Regions from separate parts of the Paenibacillus sp. FSL H3-0329 genome, predicted to be linked through region 3. Evidence: riboswitches for the same ligand, from Rfam matches in the RefSeq annotation. Region 3 holds a riboswitch; each other region holds the start of a gene.
The links. A riboswitch is a leader RNA that binds a small molecule or an ion and turns the genes downstream of it on or off. The one in region 3 is predicted to bind cyclic di-AMP.

Region 1 (5,984 bases), 2.5 Mb from region 3:
GTAAAAACAACTTAACATATTATATGAGAAACTTCTAATGAAGTCCAATAATAAAAGGGTGTCGCCTTTTAGACGCACCCTTTTTCAGTAATATTCACTTTATAGCCTAAAATTTAAGATTTCCGCGCGGCCTGTTCAGCAAGCTGTATCGCTTTTTTCACCATGTTGCCAGCGTCTTGAGTTGTAATTCCACCCCAGCCCTCACGTTCTACGGTTTCATAAAAACCCAGCTCCTTGGCTAACTCTGTCTTCAGTTCCTCCGACATCATGCCTCGTTTTCTGCGGCTCATTACGGAATTCCTCCCTTATGAAAATAAATGATTAACCCGTTGCCCAATTAGTATGCTTGCTTAGAACACGGATCATGCACCAAATATTTGTCCCAAAAAACGCAAACAAAAAACAGCCTCCAAAGGAGACTGTTCGTGAAACATTAAGCTTTAATATACATAATCCGCATCTGCCCATCGTCTTCACAAACTGTGATTTCCACAGATTCAGTAAGTATATCGGCATAGCTATAGGAGACTCGCTTAAAAGTTTGCTGCTCCTGATCCAGTTTGACAATAAATACAGAAGGGTACGTTTCTTCCAGGACACCTGTGCGTTCAACGGTTTTACGACGACCTCCGTTTGCACGCAATGTGATCTTATGACCGACGTGAGCTTCAAGACTGCGTTTGATTTCCAACAGCGCGTTATTAGCCATTACCTGACGACCACCTCTTTTCTTGTCCATTATACAACTTTTTCAGGACAATGTCAAAGCAAATAAATAATTAATTATAGTTGATGCATATTTCGTTGTCAACGGAATTTTTTTGCGAGAAATCAGCGCCGGACTAATATCCTTGTTATCTGTAATATAGGCATCACAAAGAAAAAAAGAAAGGGTTAAGCTCAGCGCTCACCCTTTCTTTCGGATATTCTATTCAGCCCATTCAAATTACCTATATTCCTGAAACCATAGACCTATCTCTGCCGCTTAAATGGCTGATGGTGTCACTTTTAGCGCCGACAGATTCTGCAGCCGCGGCATTCCGATACGGAAGCTGCCACGGGTCTCAACACCACCAATACCCTGATTACCGCTGATGGTATTATTCAGAACATCACTAAGATTTACAGTATCCCTGATGGAAGTAAAGGATGATTTTGCTGCTACATAAACGGGATCCAGAGCATGGATCAAAATTCGACCAGGTGAACTGGCAAAATTAGCCCCAGCTCCAAGTAATGCCTCGAAATGAGATTGGCAAGCACCGGCAACAATAGTCAACGCATCAAAATTCCGCTCATACTCCCTAGCTACCCTAATAGCAGCTATAAAGTTTTGCGAATTTTTGTAGCTATTCAGACTATATAGATCGTAAGTATGCTGTTGCTTCAGTACCCCATCATGACCAGTGATCACTACAATGTCTGGGCGTACACGGGGCAACAGCCGGTATAACGTATCAGCCATTGCAGATTCATGAACATGATGCCCTTCAGCGGGAATCCGCAGTTGCTCGTATAAGCTAAGGCTCTTATTCAAATATGCCGGATCGCCATCCAGATGCAGTACTTTACCCGGCACTTCAAAATAAGGAGCTTCCTTGGAGGGTGGAGCCCATGTCCCCTCTGTTAGAGTTCCCCCGCTCCGCTGACTTTGCTCCTGACGGTCCTTCCGCAGCTGTGTCAGTGATTCCTTCGCTTTGATCTGTGCTTGCTGTCCCCGTTCCGTTATTCGGGTAGGAGGCACTTGAACCAGGTCATCCAGAGGAGAATCCGCCAACAGGCGGAAATCTGTGCCTTTAATGACGGCTCTATCCTGCACGATATTATCTACACGAAATGTTAAATCACCGCCATAAGATTTGCGAACGACCAAGTCTCCTAAATTCATTACAACCACCACCTCTACCCCATCGTATGGGCAAAGGCCTCAGTTGGTTCATAACTCGCCATATTTTTAAAATATAAGAATGTATAATGCTCCACCAGAATAACATCCTTATATTTCTACGAGAAACGGTTGTCGTCCTTTAAGACAACAACCGTTTCTTATTGCTTATTCAATTCCAGCGGCTAGCAAAACACCGCTTAAGCGGGCGTATTCTTCAAGACTGAGTGTTTCTCCACGACGGGTCGGTTCAATACCCGCTTCTGCGAGTAAAGCCTCCAGCTGCTCACGTCCTTGTTCAGGGAAGTAACGAGCCTTCAGATTGTTAGCAATCGTCTTGCGGCGCTGTGTGAAAGAAGCGTGAACCACTTCAAAGAAATGCTTCTCACTCTCCACCTTTACCGGAGGATGCTCTCTAACCTTCAGACGGATAACAGCAGACTCCACATTAGGTTGAGGGATGAATACCGTACGCGGCACGATACAGACGAGCTCAGGCTCGCTGTAGTACTGCACGGCAATGCTAAGACTTCCGTATTCCTTTCCACCTGGAGATGCAGCCATACGCTCCGCAACCTCCTTCTGAATCATTACAACGATGTTATCAAGGGGAAGCTTCTCTTCAAGCAGCTTCATCAGAATCGGAGTAGTCACATAATAAGGCAGGTTAGCAACCACACTGACCTTGTTCACAGTGGTGAAATCTTCCTTGAACATTTCCTGCAAGTTCACATTGAGGACATCATCGTTACGAACCTTAACATGGGGATAAGGGGAAAGTACGTCTTTTAATATTGGAATCAGTCTACGGTCTATCTCTACGGCAGTTACAGCACCGGCTGTTAGTGCCAGACGCTCCGTCAGCGCTCCAATTCCCGGCCCGATCTCCAGCGCCCCAGAATCGCTATCTAGTCCAGCAGCGTCTACAATCTTGTCCAAAATATTTTGATCAATCAAAAAATTCTGTCCCAGGCTTTTCTTGAACTTGAATCCATAACGTTGAATAATCTCTTTGGTCCGTTTTGGAGTCGAAATTTCCTCTCTACCACTCATGAAGTAATGCCTCCCTGATCAATTTGGGCGAGAGCCCCGGCAAATTCCTCCCGCGTAATCCCAAACATCGCCAGCCGCTTGTACAGCTGTTTGCCGTTACAATATCCGATTCCAAGCAAATTACCAAGCGCCATACGTCTTTCAGCAGCCCGAGGGTGTACAAGCATTCCAGCGGCCATAAGGTCATCAATACCAATCAAAGCAGGTGCTCCTTCAAAAGAGGTATGTACGTTACGCAGCGCATGACGAATCGCCTCTGGCGATGCATTCTCTACACCGATATCCCCTTTTCGAGTTGCGTCCTTCTCCGGAATAAAAGCATGCTTGCAGCCCGGCACCTTCGCTGAAACGATTTTACGAATTCGCTCCCCAGCATGGTCCGGGTCCGTAAGAATAATAACCCCTCTGCGTTCCATAGCTAGCGCAATCTTCGCAATTACAGTCCGGTTTACAGCAGAGCCGCCTGTCTCAATCGTATCTGCTTCCACAGCACGCTTAATGGCTACGGTATCGCTTTTGCCTTCAACGACGATTAATTCCTTAATCATATTTCTTGACTCCTTCCAAAAAAAGCAAAAAGAAGAGGATTCGCTCCTCTTCTTTTGGTTAAAGAATGTATAAGTGATGAGCGGTTGCTCTGCGATCAACGAAATGATCATCCAGCGTTCCTTAACGGTTATCATCACTATAGCTTATCAAAGGATTTTTTGCAAAAGCTTCAGTTCTAGTTAAGCTCTGGTTTCACAGGTCCAATCACATATACGGTACGTGATTTACGGCCGAAATTACGAGCATGGCTCAGGGAATCATAATAGACATCCACTTTATTGCCTTTAATGGCACCGCCCGTATCCTCTGCACGGCGGAATCCAAGCCCATCGATATAAACCCACCAGCCAATAGGAATTACATTCGGATCTACTGCAATTGTACGACCTTCCGTTACGCGTGTTCCGGAGGCAGTTTTAGTACCTATTCCTGGCTCTTCTGACGAATAAGCTGTCATGGAGACGTTCTTAATCATCTTCTTGTACTCAAAGTCTACGCCAGCCTTGCTTGTGACGTTCTTAGTCTTAGCGCTAACTTTAGTCGTTTTGGAGGTAGTGCTTGATTTGGAAGTTGTTGTAGCTTTAGCAACTACAGTAGGCTTAGGAAGTGCTTTAGTACCAACGGCAATGATCTTATCTTTTGTTACCGTTTGTACTTCCTTGCCGATCATGCGCATAGAGGCCAGTTCTCCGTCTTGATAGATCTTTTCAATATGCTGAACCATGACGCCTGGTTTGCCTGCCTGTGCCACTCTAACTGTTCCCACAGTAAGGGAGGGATCTGCTGTCTTAATAACACGGAAAGGTAAGTTAGTTGTTCGCTGTACCGTTTGCTTGTTGATACGAACGATCTTAATCTCCATGTCAGCAGAGATGGTGGTGTCTAACGAAGGAAAAATCTTATCATAGCCTTCTAGGTTGATACCCAGTTTGTCAATCGCCTGACCGATAGTGTCTTCGGTCGTATATAACGTTTTTGTTGCTCCGTCCGCAGTAAGGCTAAATTTCTGCGCACGATTGATAACGACACGGTCACCGTCTTTTATTTCATCACTCAGACCTAAAGATAATTCATCATGCGGCTGCAGCGAAATTTGCTCTTTCTCCAACACATCACCAAGAAGTGCTTCTCGCGTTTCAAGTGTCTGTGTTTGCCCGTCTATTACTAAAACAAATTGTTTGTTACTTTGACCGTGTACGTACAGCAGAATTAACAGCGCGATTGCGATTGAAATCACACCTGCAAGTAAAAGTACGCGAGTATTTACTTGCTCCCACCGTAATGCGAAAGACCTGCTGGATGACTGCGAATCATGGGATACCTCTGGTTGGAATAAGCCCATTCTCTCCATCCTCCTTACATAGCCTCGTCGTCAATTTGTATATCATGAGGACTGAATTTCTTTGACGAAACTATTTGAGATTGTCACAGGATACGCACGTATTAACTTAGCGTCTCCTGCTCATGGATCGCCTGCTCGGCACAGCTACTCCCACACCTGTTATATAACAGTATGCGGGCAACATTCAGTTTATTCAAAAATAAAGAAGCCTAAAAAGAGTTCTCTTGAGGACTCTTTCGTGGCTTCTCCGATGTCAGAATACGCGGGAATGTTTGTGCACGAGGTTGCCTCTCTTACTTGCGCTTACGGGGTTAGCTGTCGGGTTCGGACGAAAGAGAGACGCCCTATTTCAGGTCACCCGCTCACGGCGGTTGCCCTTAAATTCACCCCAAAGACCACGTGAAGAAATCAAATATTGTTCTGCGGCAATTCCTAGTCGTATTCAAGATACAGGCATGCGGCAGTTCAATATTGGTTCCCCCGTTCTCCATACGGAGACTCAGCGAGACGATCCATGAATCAATGGCTGTCACAATAACAACAGCTCACATCACTGAAAAGATGATATCCTGTTTTGATGCATGTTGTAAAGGACGATTCAACCACGTTTAAGCAAATATATGGTTAAAATATTGTAATAATCAGCCGTTTTTATATTAAAAAAGTTTAATATATCGGCTATTCTCTATTTTTCACCCGTTTTACTCCTGTTTTCAGACAATCCCAAATCGTTCCAGTGCGTTCGCATACGTAATTTTAGCCAATTCTTCCCATGTTAACCCTTTAATTTCAGCCGCAGCCTCTGCTACTAACTTCACATGAGCACTCTCATTTCGCTTGCCACGGAAGGGGTGTGGAGTCAAATATGGAGCGTCTGTTTCGATCAATAATCGGTCCAATGGCGTCTGTGCAAGCACCTCTTTAGGCACTCTGGCATTTTTGAACGTTATCGGTCCTCCAAATGACAAATGAAATCCAAGGTCTAGACACATTTTTGCTGTTTCCCAGCTGCCTGAGAACGAATGCATCACGCCACCAATTTCATTTGCTTTTTCCTCCCGTAAAATCCGTACAACATCTTCATGAGCATCACGGTCATGTATACAGATTGGCATTTTTAGTTCACGGGCTAGTCCGATTTGTTTGCGGAAGACC
Region 2 (5,984 bases), 2.4 Mb from region 3:
GTTAAGGAAGAAGGCTGGGACCTGCATCAGTATCACGGAACCTCTGAGTTTTACAGTGATTTTGGCATCTTTAATGTAACGATTGCCGTCCCTTCCAACTATACGGTGGCTGCGACCGGATTTCCTGTAAAAAATGCCAAGCTCAAACAAGATCAGAAAATATATCAGTTCTACGCCGATGATGTCCACGATTTCGCTTGGGCCGCTTCCCCTGATTTTACAGTAGCTGAGGAAGCCTTCTCTACGCCGGAGGTGCCTGGAGTACGAATTAAGGTGTATCTCGACCCACTACACAAAGATTTAAAAGAGCGTTACCTTCAGGCTGCCAAGGCTGCCCTGACCTACTTCAGCAAATGGTATGGTCCTTATCCCTACTCTACGCTGTCTATTGTCGTCCCACCTAAGGAGGGCAACGGTGCTGGAGGAATGGAATACCCTACCCTTATTACAGCCTTTGGGGCCGCGGATTCTTCTCCAGATACCTCACTTGAAAGAACCGTCATTCATGAAATCGGCCATCAATACTTCTACGGTATGGTAGCCAGTAATGAATTCGAGGAGGCCTGGCTGGATGAAAGCTTCACTTCCTATGCCGAAGACAGACTTATGGAGCAAGAATACGGTATCAAGTCTAATTTGCCTTTACAGGCCAGCCTGGTAACTATACCTGAGCCGTTAAATCTGGAAACGTGGAAATATGCAGGGGCGGATTCCTATAGCCGAAATGTTTATATCCGCGGCAAGCTTGTACTTAAAGATATCGAACGCCAGGTAGGTACCAAAGCAATGAACAACATCATGTCCTCCTACGCTCGTAAGTTCCGTTTCGAGCATCCTGCTACGTCAGATTTTCAGAAAGTCGTTGAGAAGGTAACCAAAAAATCATGGCAGACCTATTTCGATGATTACATTTATGGTGATGGAGCGCCTGACTTCTCAGTAGATACGATTACTTTTAAAAAAAATAACAGCGGCGATGCTCCAAGCTACGAATCATTAGTGAAGATTTCAAACAAAGGGAGCCATTACGTTGATGTTCCCGTGAAATTCACATTCGCCGACAGCTCTTCGGTGCAGCGGGTCTGGAACGGTGAAGGAGCAGAGACTACGTTGCAATTGTTAAGCGATAAGCCTCTTCTCTCTGCTGAGATTGACCCTGAACATTCCATCTTATTGGAGAGCAAACATCTAAACAACTTTAGGCTGGCGGAAATAGAGCCCAAGACGCTCTCTCGCTGGACATTAAGTGTAACTAAACTAATTGAAACCGTGCTCGGAACTCTTGTCTGGTGAGGTGAATGATTGTGAGAACATCGATAACCCGCGGCTGGCAAAGCATGAAGGAGCAATTTTATATTTTAATTCTGCTCTTCATCTACCGACTGCTCTGGGGCTACTTTATGTATGGTTTCATCCGATCTGCTATTATTCCAATTCTACTGCGCTATCCGGATAAAGACGCCGGAGGCAGCGGTATGGGCAGACTGTTGTATTATATCGAGGGACAGTTCAGCTTGAATACGGACCCTGCGATACGCACTTGGTTATGGATGCTTCTGGCGCTTGTTGTCTTGCGACTTCTGCTTTCCCCTTTCATAAGGGCAGGATTGCTGCATGAGCTCCACCAGGAGCGAAAGGGCGAGCGTGGACTGTTCTTTTTCCCTGGCATGAAGATCTATGGACTACCTGTCTTAGTCTTTAGCCTAATCGAATGGGTGCTGACCCTGCTGCCGCTGTACTGGCTTGCTCCAAAAATGTACGGGCTGTTCTTATCCTCTTTGTTTAACTACGCTTTGTTACTTCATTTAGTACCATACGTATTGGCATGGCTTATATATATTTTTATCGTGCGCCTGTTTCTTCTATATATGCAGTTTGGTTACACCGGCGGTACAGGAATGTTCTCCTCCCTGTTCATCTGCTTGCGGTCACTGATTCCTGCTATAGGTGTTTCCATTGTACTTGGTGCGGGAGGCCTGCTCTTACTGCTAGTGTGCGGACTGACGGGTCTGTTCTGTCCCGGCCTACCGGCACTTATAATACGGCAAATCTCACCACTACCTTCTACGCTCTTAAAAATGTGGGGAATCTCTGCACAATATCATCTATGGCGTAGCAAAGCATTTCCACAATAAATCAACCTTATTTGACATAATAAAAAGGTCCCAATTCCTGTATTTGAACTGTGACCCGTAAGATGGAAACTTTGAAAAAAGTGACCCTCTTACGGGTCATTTTGTGTTTTAATCGAAATATCGAAATAACGGAGGAAGCCTTCATGAATAACAAAACAAGAGGAAGCTCAAGGATATTCAACGAAAATGAGATCAAACAACTAGAGAACAATCCAAATGTAGAGAACGTGACGGAAAAGAGTATTACCTATTCACCAACGTTTAAGTTGGCTGCGGTTAAGGCCTATAAGGAAGGCCAAGCCCCAATGGAGATCTTCCTTAGCGCAGGATTTAACCTAGATATTATCGGTCGCAAGAAGCCTAAGCATTGCCTAACCCGTTGGCGTAATACATATAATGCTCTGGGAGAGGCTGGACTACTAGAGGAACAACGAGGAAAAGGATCCCCGGGCAGACGACCGACAGGGGAACTTTCTACCGAGGAAAAGTTAAAACGTGCAGAAGCACGAATCAAGCTTCTGGAGATGGAGAACGACTTCTTAAAAAAGCTGGAGGCGCTCGAAAAGCAGAAGATGCAGAGGAAACGTTGACCCCCTCCGAGCGCTACGAAATTATTAACCAAACGATACGTAAGCACGGTCTGCAGCGAATGACGCGTTATTTGTGTAAGCTAGCTTGTGTGAGCTTAAGCGGATATTACCGTTGGCAAGTCGCTGAGGAAGCAAGACAGTTGCGAGAGAAGGCAGACGAACGAGACGCTTTCCTTATCAAGAAACACTATGACGCTTTGAATGGTAAAGCTGGAGCATTGGTCGTGAAGATGTGGCTGGAACGGGAGAATGGTATCATCATGAATCATAAAAAGATTCGAAGATTAATGCGAAAATATAAGCTTGTTGCTACGATCCGGCAAGCAAATCCCTATCGCAAGATGGCAAAAGCCACACAAGAGCACCAAACATGTCCCAACCTACTCAAGCGCCAGTTTGACCAAGGAGAGCCTGAGAAAGTGCTGCTGACGGATATTACCTATATGCATTATGGTAATGGACAATGTGCTTATTTATCCGTGGTGAAAGACGGGGCTACGAGACAAATTTTAGCTCACTACCTCTCTTCTTCATTGGCTATGCCAATTGTAGAACGAACACTGGAGAAACTACTTGAACGACTGGATGGCAATATTCATCCAGAAGCCCTTTTGCATTCGGATCAAGGAATGCACTATACTCACCCTAGATTCCGCCTTCTCGTACGCGAAGCTGGGTTTACACAGTCCATGTCACGGAAAGGGAACTGCTGGGATAACGCCGCCATGGAGAGCTTTTTTGGCCATCTGAAGGATGATTTGGAGTACAAGACATGTATGACTCTCTTGGAATTACGAACAAAGGTTGATGACTATATCGCCTACTATAACTCCGAGCGATATCAATGGACATTAAAAAAGATGACTCCCGATGAATTCAGGAGTCACCTATTAATTGCTTCTTAAAGGTCTTCTTTTTTCAACTTTCCACAAATACGGTCACAGTTCAATTCAGGAGCTGGGACTTTTTCTCATTACGGATAACTTAAGAGTATTTGCAAAATCGTAAAAGCTCTGTTACAATAAGTCCTGTGCTATTAGTAACAATTTTGTAATCAATTGAAACGATTCCTACATAACTAAATGTATTTATCGTAAGTGTAACTGTCGAAACGTCATTCTCTGGTGCTTAACACGCCTAATTCCTTTGCACCGGGAAGTGGGGGAACCATATTTTGGGTGAATTGATCTCGCTTTACAGGGATCATAGGGAATCTTCTACCGAACCCTTAAGCTAACCTCGCAGGCCTTGGAAGGAGTGCATCTTTTGAAAAGACATAATTTAAGAAAAAAATGCGTCGCTGCGGCGCTAGGACTTGTAATGGCATTATCTATTGGTGGAGGAAGCGCCTTTGCCGACTCTAAAATGGACTCTGTAATCTCAAAGACTATTGGAGTTGCCTATAAAACCGGAGGTACAAGCACTGCCGGATTTGATTGCTCTGGATTTACAAAGTATGTATTCAAGAATGTGGGTCTTACTTTACCTCGTACATCAAAAGCTCAATATAGCGTTGGAACTGCTGTATCCAAAAGCAATCTGCGTTCTGGTGATCTAGTGTTCTTTAACACACTTGGCAATGGAGTATCCCATGTCGGCATTTATGTTGGAAACGGAAAATTCGCACAATCGTCCTCTTCGCGTGGAGTGACCATCACTTCACTCAGTCAGGCCTACTGGGCCAATCGTTATGTTGGCGCTAAAAGAGTAATGAGTACTTCAGCTTATCAAGCTGTAGCCTTCGATTGAAACCTTCCTCACAACTATAACCTCACAATTACAACTATATGAACCTGAATCTGATTATGCCCGTAATCAAATTCGGGTTTTTCTTTATTCCATAATATATTTTTACACTATTAGAGCCCAATTGAAACACGTTTATTTGATAAAAATTGCAATTATATTAAAAATTAGGTCATTATTAACGCTTACATATGCCTTTCTACCGTAAAAATGCCAATTTTTCTGCATTAATATGTTAAAAACGATTGCCAAGCGGCTTTCTGTTTGTTACAATTAGCGCAGTGAGATTTTAGTAACATTTTTGTAATCATTAAGTTGTTATTTACAAAGGTTTTGTCATGTATTGATTACAAGCTAATCCTAATCAACAGTATGAGCCGAGTTTCCTAACTATTAGGAAAACGGGGGAACCAACTTTGGGTGAATTGACCTCCATTATATAGAGGGGTCATAGGGGACCTTCAACCGAACCCTTAAGCTAACCTCGTAGGCATTTGGAAGGGGTATACACTTTTGAAGAAGAAGTTAGCAGCAGCAGTACTAAGCTTTTCCATCATCCTCACCATCGGAGCAGGAAGCGCTTTCGCAGATTCCAAAATGGATAAAGTGATTGACAAGGCCATCGGTACTAAATACGTATCCGGCGGTATATCCACTAACGGATTTGATTGCTCCGGATTTACAATGTATGTGTTTGATAAGATTGGCATTAACCTTCCACACCAATCAGGTTCCCAATATCAAATGGGCACAGCAATCTCCCGTGATGATATAAGAGCCGGAGACCTTGTATTCTTCAATACAAGTGGCAAAGGTGTCTCCCATGTCGGCATTTATGTCGGTGAAGGTAAGTTCGCACACGCTTCTACCTCACGCGGTGTTACGATTAGCTCTCTGAGTGATAGCTACTACGTGAAACGCTACGTTGGTGCCAAGCGCATTATGAGCACAGACGCTTACCAATCGGTTGCTGCTGAATCGGAAGACAATGATGATGTGCAATAAATAACGTACATAGGCTCTTTTCCAAGGTACTCTTGGAGGAGAGCTTGTTTTTTTGTCTTATTACTTATTTACCCCTCTCATAATTTGTAAAACATTCCCCTCATATAAAGTTTCTGAGTCGAACCTCCCCCATTTTGTATATAATTAGTAATATAGCAATGTCCTCGTGAAAGGAGATCGTTGACCTTATGATAAACCCCTCGGTAACTTTTCATGTTGTTCCTATGGAGGCAATTCACGGAGAAGCTATTTGTAAGTGGAGCTATACGCCCCCATATAATATTTATGGCTGGATGCCGTGGGAGCAGATGCAGGCTCTTGGCATCGAGTTTGGTGATCCGCAGCTCCGGGAGGAACAATATATCTCCATATTAAATGAAAATAAGGTTTTGTGCGGATTCGCACAGTTGTTCCCGATGGAAGGAGTCGTCCGTTTAGGAGTTGGGATGCGCCCCGATCTATGCGGCCATGGTTTAGGCAAACTATTCGTAGATGCCATCGTCCAGAC
Region 3 (5,984 bases):
TCCTCGATAGCAACCGCCTCATCAGCTGTGATTCCAAGACAAGCTAACGTTTGGTTATATAGCTCCGGATCTGGTTTCACTTTTGCCACATGGTCGGCAGTCCGAACACATTCGAAATACTCGCGAATACCCAATTGATTCAGATATTTTTCCACCCATTCCAGGGAAGAACTTGAGGCCAGCCCTATGCGCAGTCCAGCTGCCTTGGCAGAATCAAGATAATGCTGAATACCTGGTCTTATTGTTTCAAGCTCCATCAGTTTGCTGTGTCTCTGTTTAACAGCCTTGCTGAACTCTTCTTTGTCAATTGCGAGCTTAAGATCAGTCATCAAATATTCATAAGGATTAAAACTGTTCAAGCTCGTGCCGATGCAGGTGGAATATTGTTCAAGCGTCAGGTCCACTCCATATTCTGCATAAGCCTCGTTAAATGCGGTGTACCAAGCAGTCTCCGTGTCGATAATCGTTCCGTCAAAATCAAAAATAATTCCTTTGATCACAATCAACCATCTCCCTCGTATTATGTTTGGTTAGAATATCTTACGCAAAACCTTCTGCATATTCTACAAAAAGCTATTTCGGCTTGCGTTTGACTATAAAAACCATAACAAAGCCCTTCTACTGACGTCAAGCACGGTAGATAACATGCCACGTAATGATAACGATTACAATCAATGCGGACAACCCTGAATTTTTGCATCACCTGAACATCTTAATACATAACAATAATCAGATTCAAAAAAACACCACAATCCTATGTGCTTCAAGGGATTCCTTCTGCCAAGTTTGTTATGAAGGCAAGCTCCCTCTCTTTCTTTCCATTGCTGTTATTTAGAGTATTTTTCCAAGCAGCTAAAAATAATTTAAAATAATTTCAACCACATCCTTTTTACTTGATTGTACAAATCAAATTACGGGGTTATTTTTTGTCCATTGAGTAAAAAGAGGCTTTAATTTATGATAGTTTTTAATCGAGAATGATTATCATTATTGGTGGTCGTTACATATAATAGGGAGGCAATAAGATATGAACAAGGTAAGACAGTCCTTCGCTGTGGTATGTGTACTATTTTTGCTGAGTACATTGCTACTGGCGTGCGGAAACTCAAAGGAACAATCCTCTGCCAATAGTACGGCGAACGCAACCGGGAACTCTTCCGCTGCAACCGCGGCACCTTCAGCAGAACCCTCAGATAGCAGTACAGATGAAGCTGCAGCGACTACCCGCTCCTATACAGATTACATAGGACATACTGTAGAGATTCCAGTGAATCCGCAGCGAATTATCTATTCTGGAGAAACTTATGGCGATTTGCTTGCACTTGGTGTGCAGGCGGTAGGTTATCCTCTTTCTATGGGGGAAGGCCAGGTTTTTGAAGATCAATTGCAAGGTGTGGAGGATGTAGGCTTCCCTATCAATCTGGAAAAAACATTGGAGCTTCAGCCTGACTTGATCATCTATGCGGGCACAGATGAAGCTGATTTCGAGCAGCTCTCCAAAATTGCACCAACGATAATATTTAATACCTTTGCCCCACTCCAGGAACGTATGCTGGACATTGGTGGAATTGTTGGTAAAACGACTGAAGCAGAAGCATGGCTTGCCCAGTATAAAACCGCTGAAGAGAACATGTGGAAGCAATTGAAATCCGCAGGCATGAAAGAGGGCGAAACGGCTGCGGTCTTCACTTATTATCCAGGAGACAGACTATTTATAATGGCAGCAACCGGACTTTCACAGGTACTCTATGGGGAGAATGGCTTCAAGGCAACTCCAGCTATTCAGAAGATACTTGATGAAGGTAAAGGGTTCCAGGAAGTATCCATGGAAGTCCTGAAAGAATATGCCGGAGACCGGATATTCATCTTGACTCCAGTGGCAGAAGAAGCAAAACAATCCACAGAGAATCTATTAAAGAGCCCTATCTGGAAGAGCCTTCCTGCCGTCAAGAACGGATATGTCTATACACAAGACATCATGAAGACTTCAAGTGATGCGACAACAAGAGAATGGCTGCTTGGCGAAATTCCACAGCTATTGAATATGAAATAACCTTCCGAGATGAAGTGTTTAACACAAGGCTGATAAAAAACTGCAAGAAGCATGTCAACAGCTGTTGATATGCTTCTTTTTTTTATATACAATGAATTCATTGATAATCATTCTCACCAAATGAACGGAGGCTGAACCCATGCTGCATACATCATCGTCCTGCCCCCCACTCCACTCTCTGTTATTTCAGCTAAACGAGGCCGAACTGATGATTCAAGCTGCCGATTCAAGCTCTATAACGCGTACAACCCAGGACTATACCCTTCTCATATTTACTGGAGGGAACGGACAATTGAACCTCGATGATCAAAGCGTGATACTAAGTACGGATAAATGTTATCTACTATCTCCTGGAATCTCCTATAGTACGAACAACCAGGAGCTGACGTTGTATTATTACCTCATCACCTTTACAGCAATTTATACAACCAAGCATCCTAAACGATATTCTGGAGAGCTGCTTTCCGGCAGACGGGAGTTAATTGTGCACCCGTTCACCAAGGTAATCCGACTAGTCGAAGAGCTGCTCATGAACAGGAATAATACCGATGATGTACAACAATTCAAGCGACAATTAAAATTCCAAGAATTGCTGCTGCTACTTTTTGAGCATAATTACCCTTCCAAACACCTGCCAAGTCCTACGGAATCCGTAGAAAAGACCATAACATTCATTCAGGAGCATTATACAGAGAGTATCACCGTGAAGCAGTTGGCTGAACGGGCGGGGATATCGATCTGGCAGTATACACCGATCTTTCAACAGCTTACGGGTAAAAAGCCGCTTGAATACCTGACGGATCTGCGTATTAATCATTCCAAACGATTCCTGCAGGAATCGACTGAACCACTGCGGGAAATCGCCAGACTGGTCGGCTTCTCGGATGAATACTATTTCAGCCGCCGCTTTCGGCAAAAAACAGGAGTTACACCCGGACAATATGCACATCAGCAAGGTCGTAAGCTTACCGTCAAGGATTGGACGGGTCATGAGGTGGAAATTCCTGAACGAGCGAAACGTATTGTCTATCATGGCGAGACACTTGGCGACCTTCTCGCGTTAGGTGTAAAGCCTATCGGTGGAGATGAAGCATTCGCCCGGAACAGCGTCTATAAACATCGACTTAAGAAGCTCGCCAACGTCGGGTTTCCACTGGACCCGCAGTTGACCGCTTCCCTAAACCCAGATTTGATCATTTTGGCAAATAGTGATGAAAGAGCCTACAGAGCAGTTTCTGGTATCGCTCCGACACTCACCTTTGATTCATTTGCGCCTCTCGACAACCGAATGCGGACATTAGGCAGTTGGCTAGGTAAACAGCGCGAAGCGGAAGCATGGCTGGAGTCATTCACAATCAAAAACGCAGCCATGTGGCAGCAGCTTTACTCGACAACTCTCCAAGTTGGAGAAACCGCCTCTGCTTTGGTCTATGATCATGGAGATCATCTATATGCTATGGGAATGTCCGGATTCTCCACTGCGCTTTATGCCCCATGTGGTTTACAACCGACCGAAGAGATTCAGGCCATATTGGACGAAGAGTTAGGGTTCGCCGAAGTGGATCCAACACGACTGCCTGCCTACGCCGGAGATCATATCTTCATGTTCATTCCGGAACGCAAAGACTCGCGAGCTGCAATGGAACGACTACTAGACAGTTCACTTTGGAACAGTCTCCCGGCAGTACGTCAGGGACATGTTTATCTGCTCGACGGAAGCAAATGGAACTCCAGTGATGCGTTAACCCGGGAGAAGCTGCTAACGTTGTTGCCTAAACTACTCGGCGGAAGTAGCGCTAGCAATTGAAGGTGAATCTAGGATTCTCTTTTGACTTTTCAAAACTTCATAGGGTATACTTTATCTACGCTTAATTTCCAACTTTTACAGTTGAAAAGCGGGGGAACCAGTTAATTGGGGCGAATCATTGAGCATTAGAATGTAGGGTACCATCTTACCCGAGTCCGTCAGCTAACCTCGTCAGCAGTGGATGGGTCTGCTTTTCATGTTATTTACATAACCAGAGACCCTTGCTAAGGGTCTCTTTTTGTGCTTTTTTTGGACCCTGCTGGCAGTAGATTGGCCTTTGACACTAAGGCTCCCTCATTTCTCACACTACGAGACAAAGGAGAGATGTACGTGCAAAAGGTAAAGTACTTCACGGATATTAACAAAATAGCTATGTTGTCTGAGCTGGAAAAAGAGAATCTGAAAGAAATTACAGAAAAATTTGTTTTTCGTGTAAATGACTACTATCTGTCTTTGATTAACTGGGATGATCCAGAAGATCCCATCCGTAAGCTGGTTATTCCTAACGAAGGTGAACTGCTGGAGTATGGGCGCTGGGACGCCTCCGATGAGGACACGAATTATGTGGTACCTGGTTGTCAGCACAAGTATAGAACCACTGCACTACTGATTGTATCCGAGGTCTGCGGGGCTTATTGCCGCTACTGTTTCCGTAAGCGTCTGTTTCGAAATGACGTGAAAGAGGCGATGGCTGATGTCTCTCCGGGCTTGGAGTATATCGCAAAGAATCCGGAGATTAACAACGTACTTCTTACGGGCGGGGACAGTTTAATTCTCTCCACACCGAAGCTAAGATCCATTATTGAAAATCTAAGAAGCATTGAGCATGTTAAAATCATTAGACTAGGTTCGAAGATACCCGTATTTAATCCGATGCGGATCTCTGAAGACGAAGAGCTGCTGGAGCTGATTCGTACTTACTCTACCGAAGACAAACGAATCTATGTTATGGCGCACATCAATCATCCTCGTGAAATCACACCTGAAGCCAAAAAAGCATTTAAAGCTCTCCACAACGCAGGGGCAATTGTCGTAAATCAGACTCCCATCCTCAAAGGCATCAACGATGATCCCATTATTTTAGGGGAACTACTGGACCGACTTTCATGGGCTGGCGTTACACCCTACTACTTCTTTGTGAACCGGCCCGTTGCCGGAAACCGGGATTTCGTATTACCGCTCGAGCAAGTCTATCAAATTGTAGAAGAAGCCAAAGCTAGAACCTCAGGACTTGGCAAAAGAGTACGCTTATCCATGAGCCACACCTCAGGAAAAATAGAAATTCTCGCCATTGATAACGGGAAAGCCTATCTCAAATACCATCAATCCAGAGATCAGGAATACGGAAAATTCATGATTCTAGATTGTCCAAAGGACGCCGAATGGTTCGATGACCTGCCTGGGAATGAGCAATATTGGACCCCACCTGTGAAAAAAAACGATGCTATTATTTCTGTTAATCATTTATCAGAGCCTGCGGATTTAATCTATAAATAAATTAATCGGCTCTGTCAGACTCTGTCATAGGATATTACTTCATCACCAACAACAAAACTCCTCCCTCCCAAAATTAGCCCGAAAAAATCTATGATATAATCACGCTGTAACACGAAATGGACTAATGGGTGGGAATGCACACATGAAATTGGAACGATTGATTTCTATGATCTACAAGCTATTGAACCACGAAGTTTTATCTGCCTCCAAGCTGGCTGAAGAGTTTCAGGTTTCCCAGCGAACGATCTATAGGGATATCGATGTGATTTGTGCCGCTGGTATCCCGGTCGTATCATATCAGGGAACTAAAGGTGGATATGGCATCATGGACGGATATAAAATGGATAAAAGCCTGCTCCGTTCGTATGATGTCACTTCTCTGATTACTGTACTTAACAGTCTTTCTTCCGTGTTTGAAGATGAACATACGCAAAGAACCATTGAACGGCTGCAAACGATTGGAACGGAGCCACAGACCTCTAGTCTCGCGGTGGATCTTGAAACCCGGCGTACGGATCCTGACGCACTTCCTCTTTTACGTGCGGCTATAGCGGAACGAAATGTTGTCCGTTTTGATTACATCAGTGTAAAAAATGAACGTACAACCCGTGAAATGGAACCAGTAAA

Region 1: it holds a riboswitch for cyclic di-AMP, as region 3 does, so the genes downstream of both, NSQ66_RS00190 (3D domain-containing protein) here and NSQ66_RS10950 (KamA family radical SAM protein) in region 3, are expected to answer to the same signal.
Region 2: it holds a riboswitch for cyclic di-AMP, as region 3 does, so the genes downstream of both, NSQ66_RS00545 (C40 family peptidase) here and NSQ66_RS10950 (KamA family radical SAM protein) in region 3, are expected to answer to the same signal.

Annotation. Positions count from the first base shown of each region.
Region 1 covers NZ_CP150150.1:41,399-47,382, reverse strand. The annotation lists gene NSQ66_RS00215 (small, acid-soluble spore protein, alpha/beta type) at 114-290, opposite strand; gene NSQ66_RS00210 (Veg family protein) at 434-709, opposite strand; gene yabG (sporulation peptidase YabG) at 986-1,888, opposite strand; gene rsmA (16S rRNA (adenine(1518)-N(6)/adenine(1519)-N(6))-dimethyltransferase RsmA) at 2,054-2,938, opposite strand; gene rnmV (ribonuclease M5) at 2,935-3,486, opposite strand; gene NSQ66_RS00190 (3D domain-containing protein) at 3,663-4,829, opposite strand; cyclic di-AMP (ydaO/yuaA leader) riboswitch at 5,115-5,344, opposite strand; gene NSQ66_RS00185 (TatD family hydrolase) at 5,543-5,984, opposite strand, start outside.
Region 2 covers NZ_CP150150.1:112,812-118,795, reverse strand. The annotation lists gene NSQ66_RS00560 (M1 family metallopeptidase) at 1-1,293, shown strand, start outside; gene NSQ66_RS00555 (hypothetical protein) at 1,305-2,135, shown strand; one part of gene NSQ66_RS00550 (IS3 family transposase) at 2,279-2,666, shown strand; one part of gene NSQ66_RS00550 (IS3 family transposase) at 2,666-3,630, shown strand; cyclic di-AMP (ydaO/yuaA leader) riboswitch at 3,850-3,988, shown strand; gene NSQ66_RS00545 (C40 family peptidase) at 4,046-4,474, shown strand; cyclic di-AMP (ydaO/yuaA leader) riboswitch at 4,837-4,979, shown strand; gene NSQ66_RS00540 (C40 family peptidase) at 5,024-5,476, shown strand; gene NSQ66_RS00535 (GNAT family N-acetyltransferase) at 5,665-5,984, shown strand, end outside.
Region 3 covers NZ_CP150150.1:2,546,782-2,552,765, reverse strand. The annotation lists gene NSQ66_RS10965 (HAD family hydrolase) at 1-500, opposite strand, end outside; gene NSQ66_RS10960 (ABC transporter substrate-binding protein) at 1,028-2,053, shown strand; gene NSQ66_RS10955 (AraC family transcriptional regulator) at 2,193-3,860, shown strand; cyclic di-AMP (ydaO/yuaA leader) riboswitch at 3,909-4,050, shown strand; gene NSQ66_RS10950 (KamA family radical SAM protein) at 4,191-5,357, shown strand; gene NSQ66_RS10945 (YafY family protein) at 5,500-5,984, shown strand, end outside.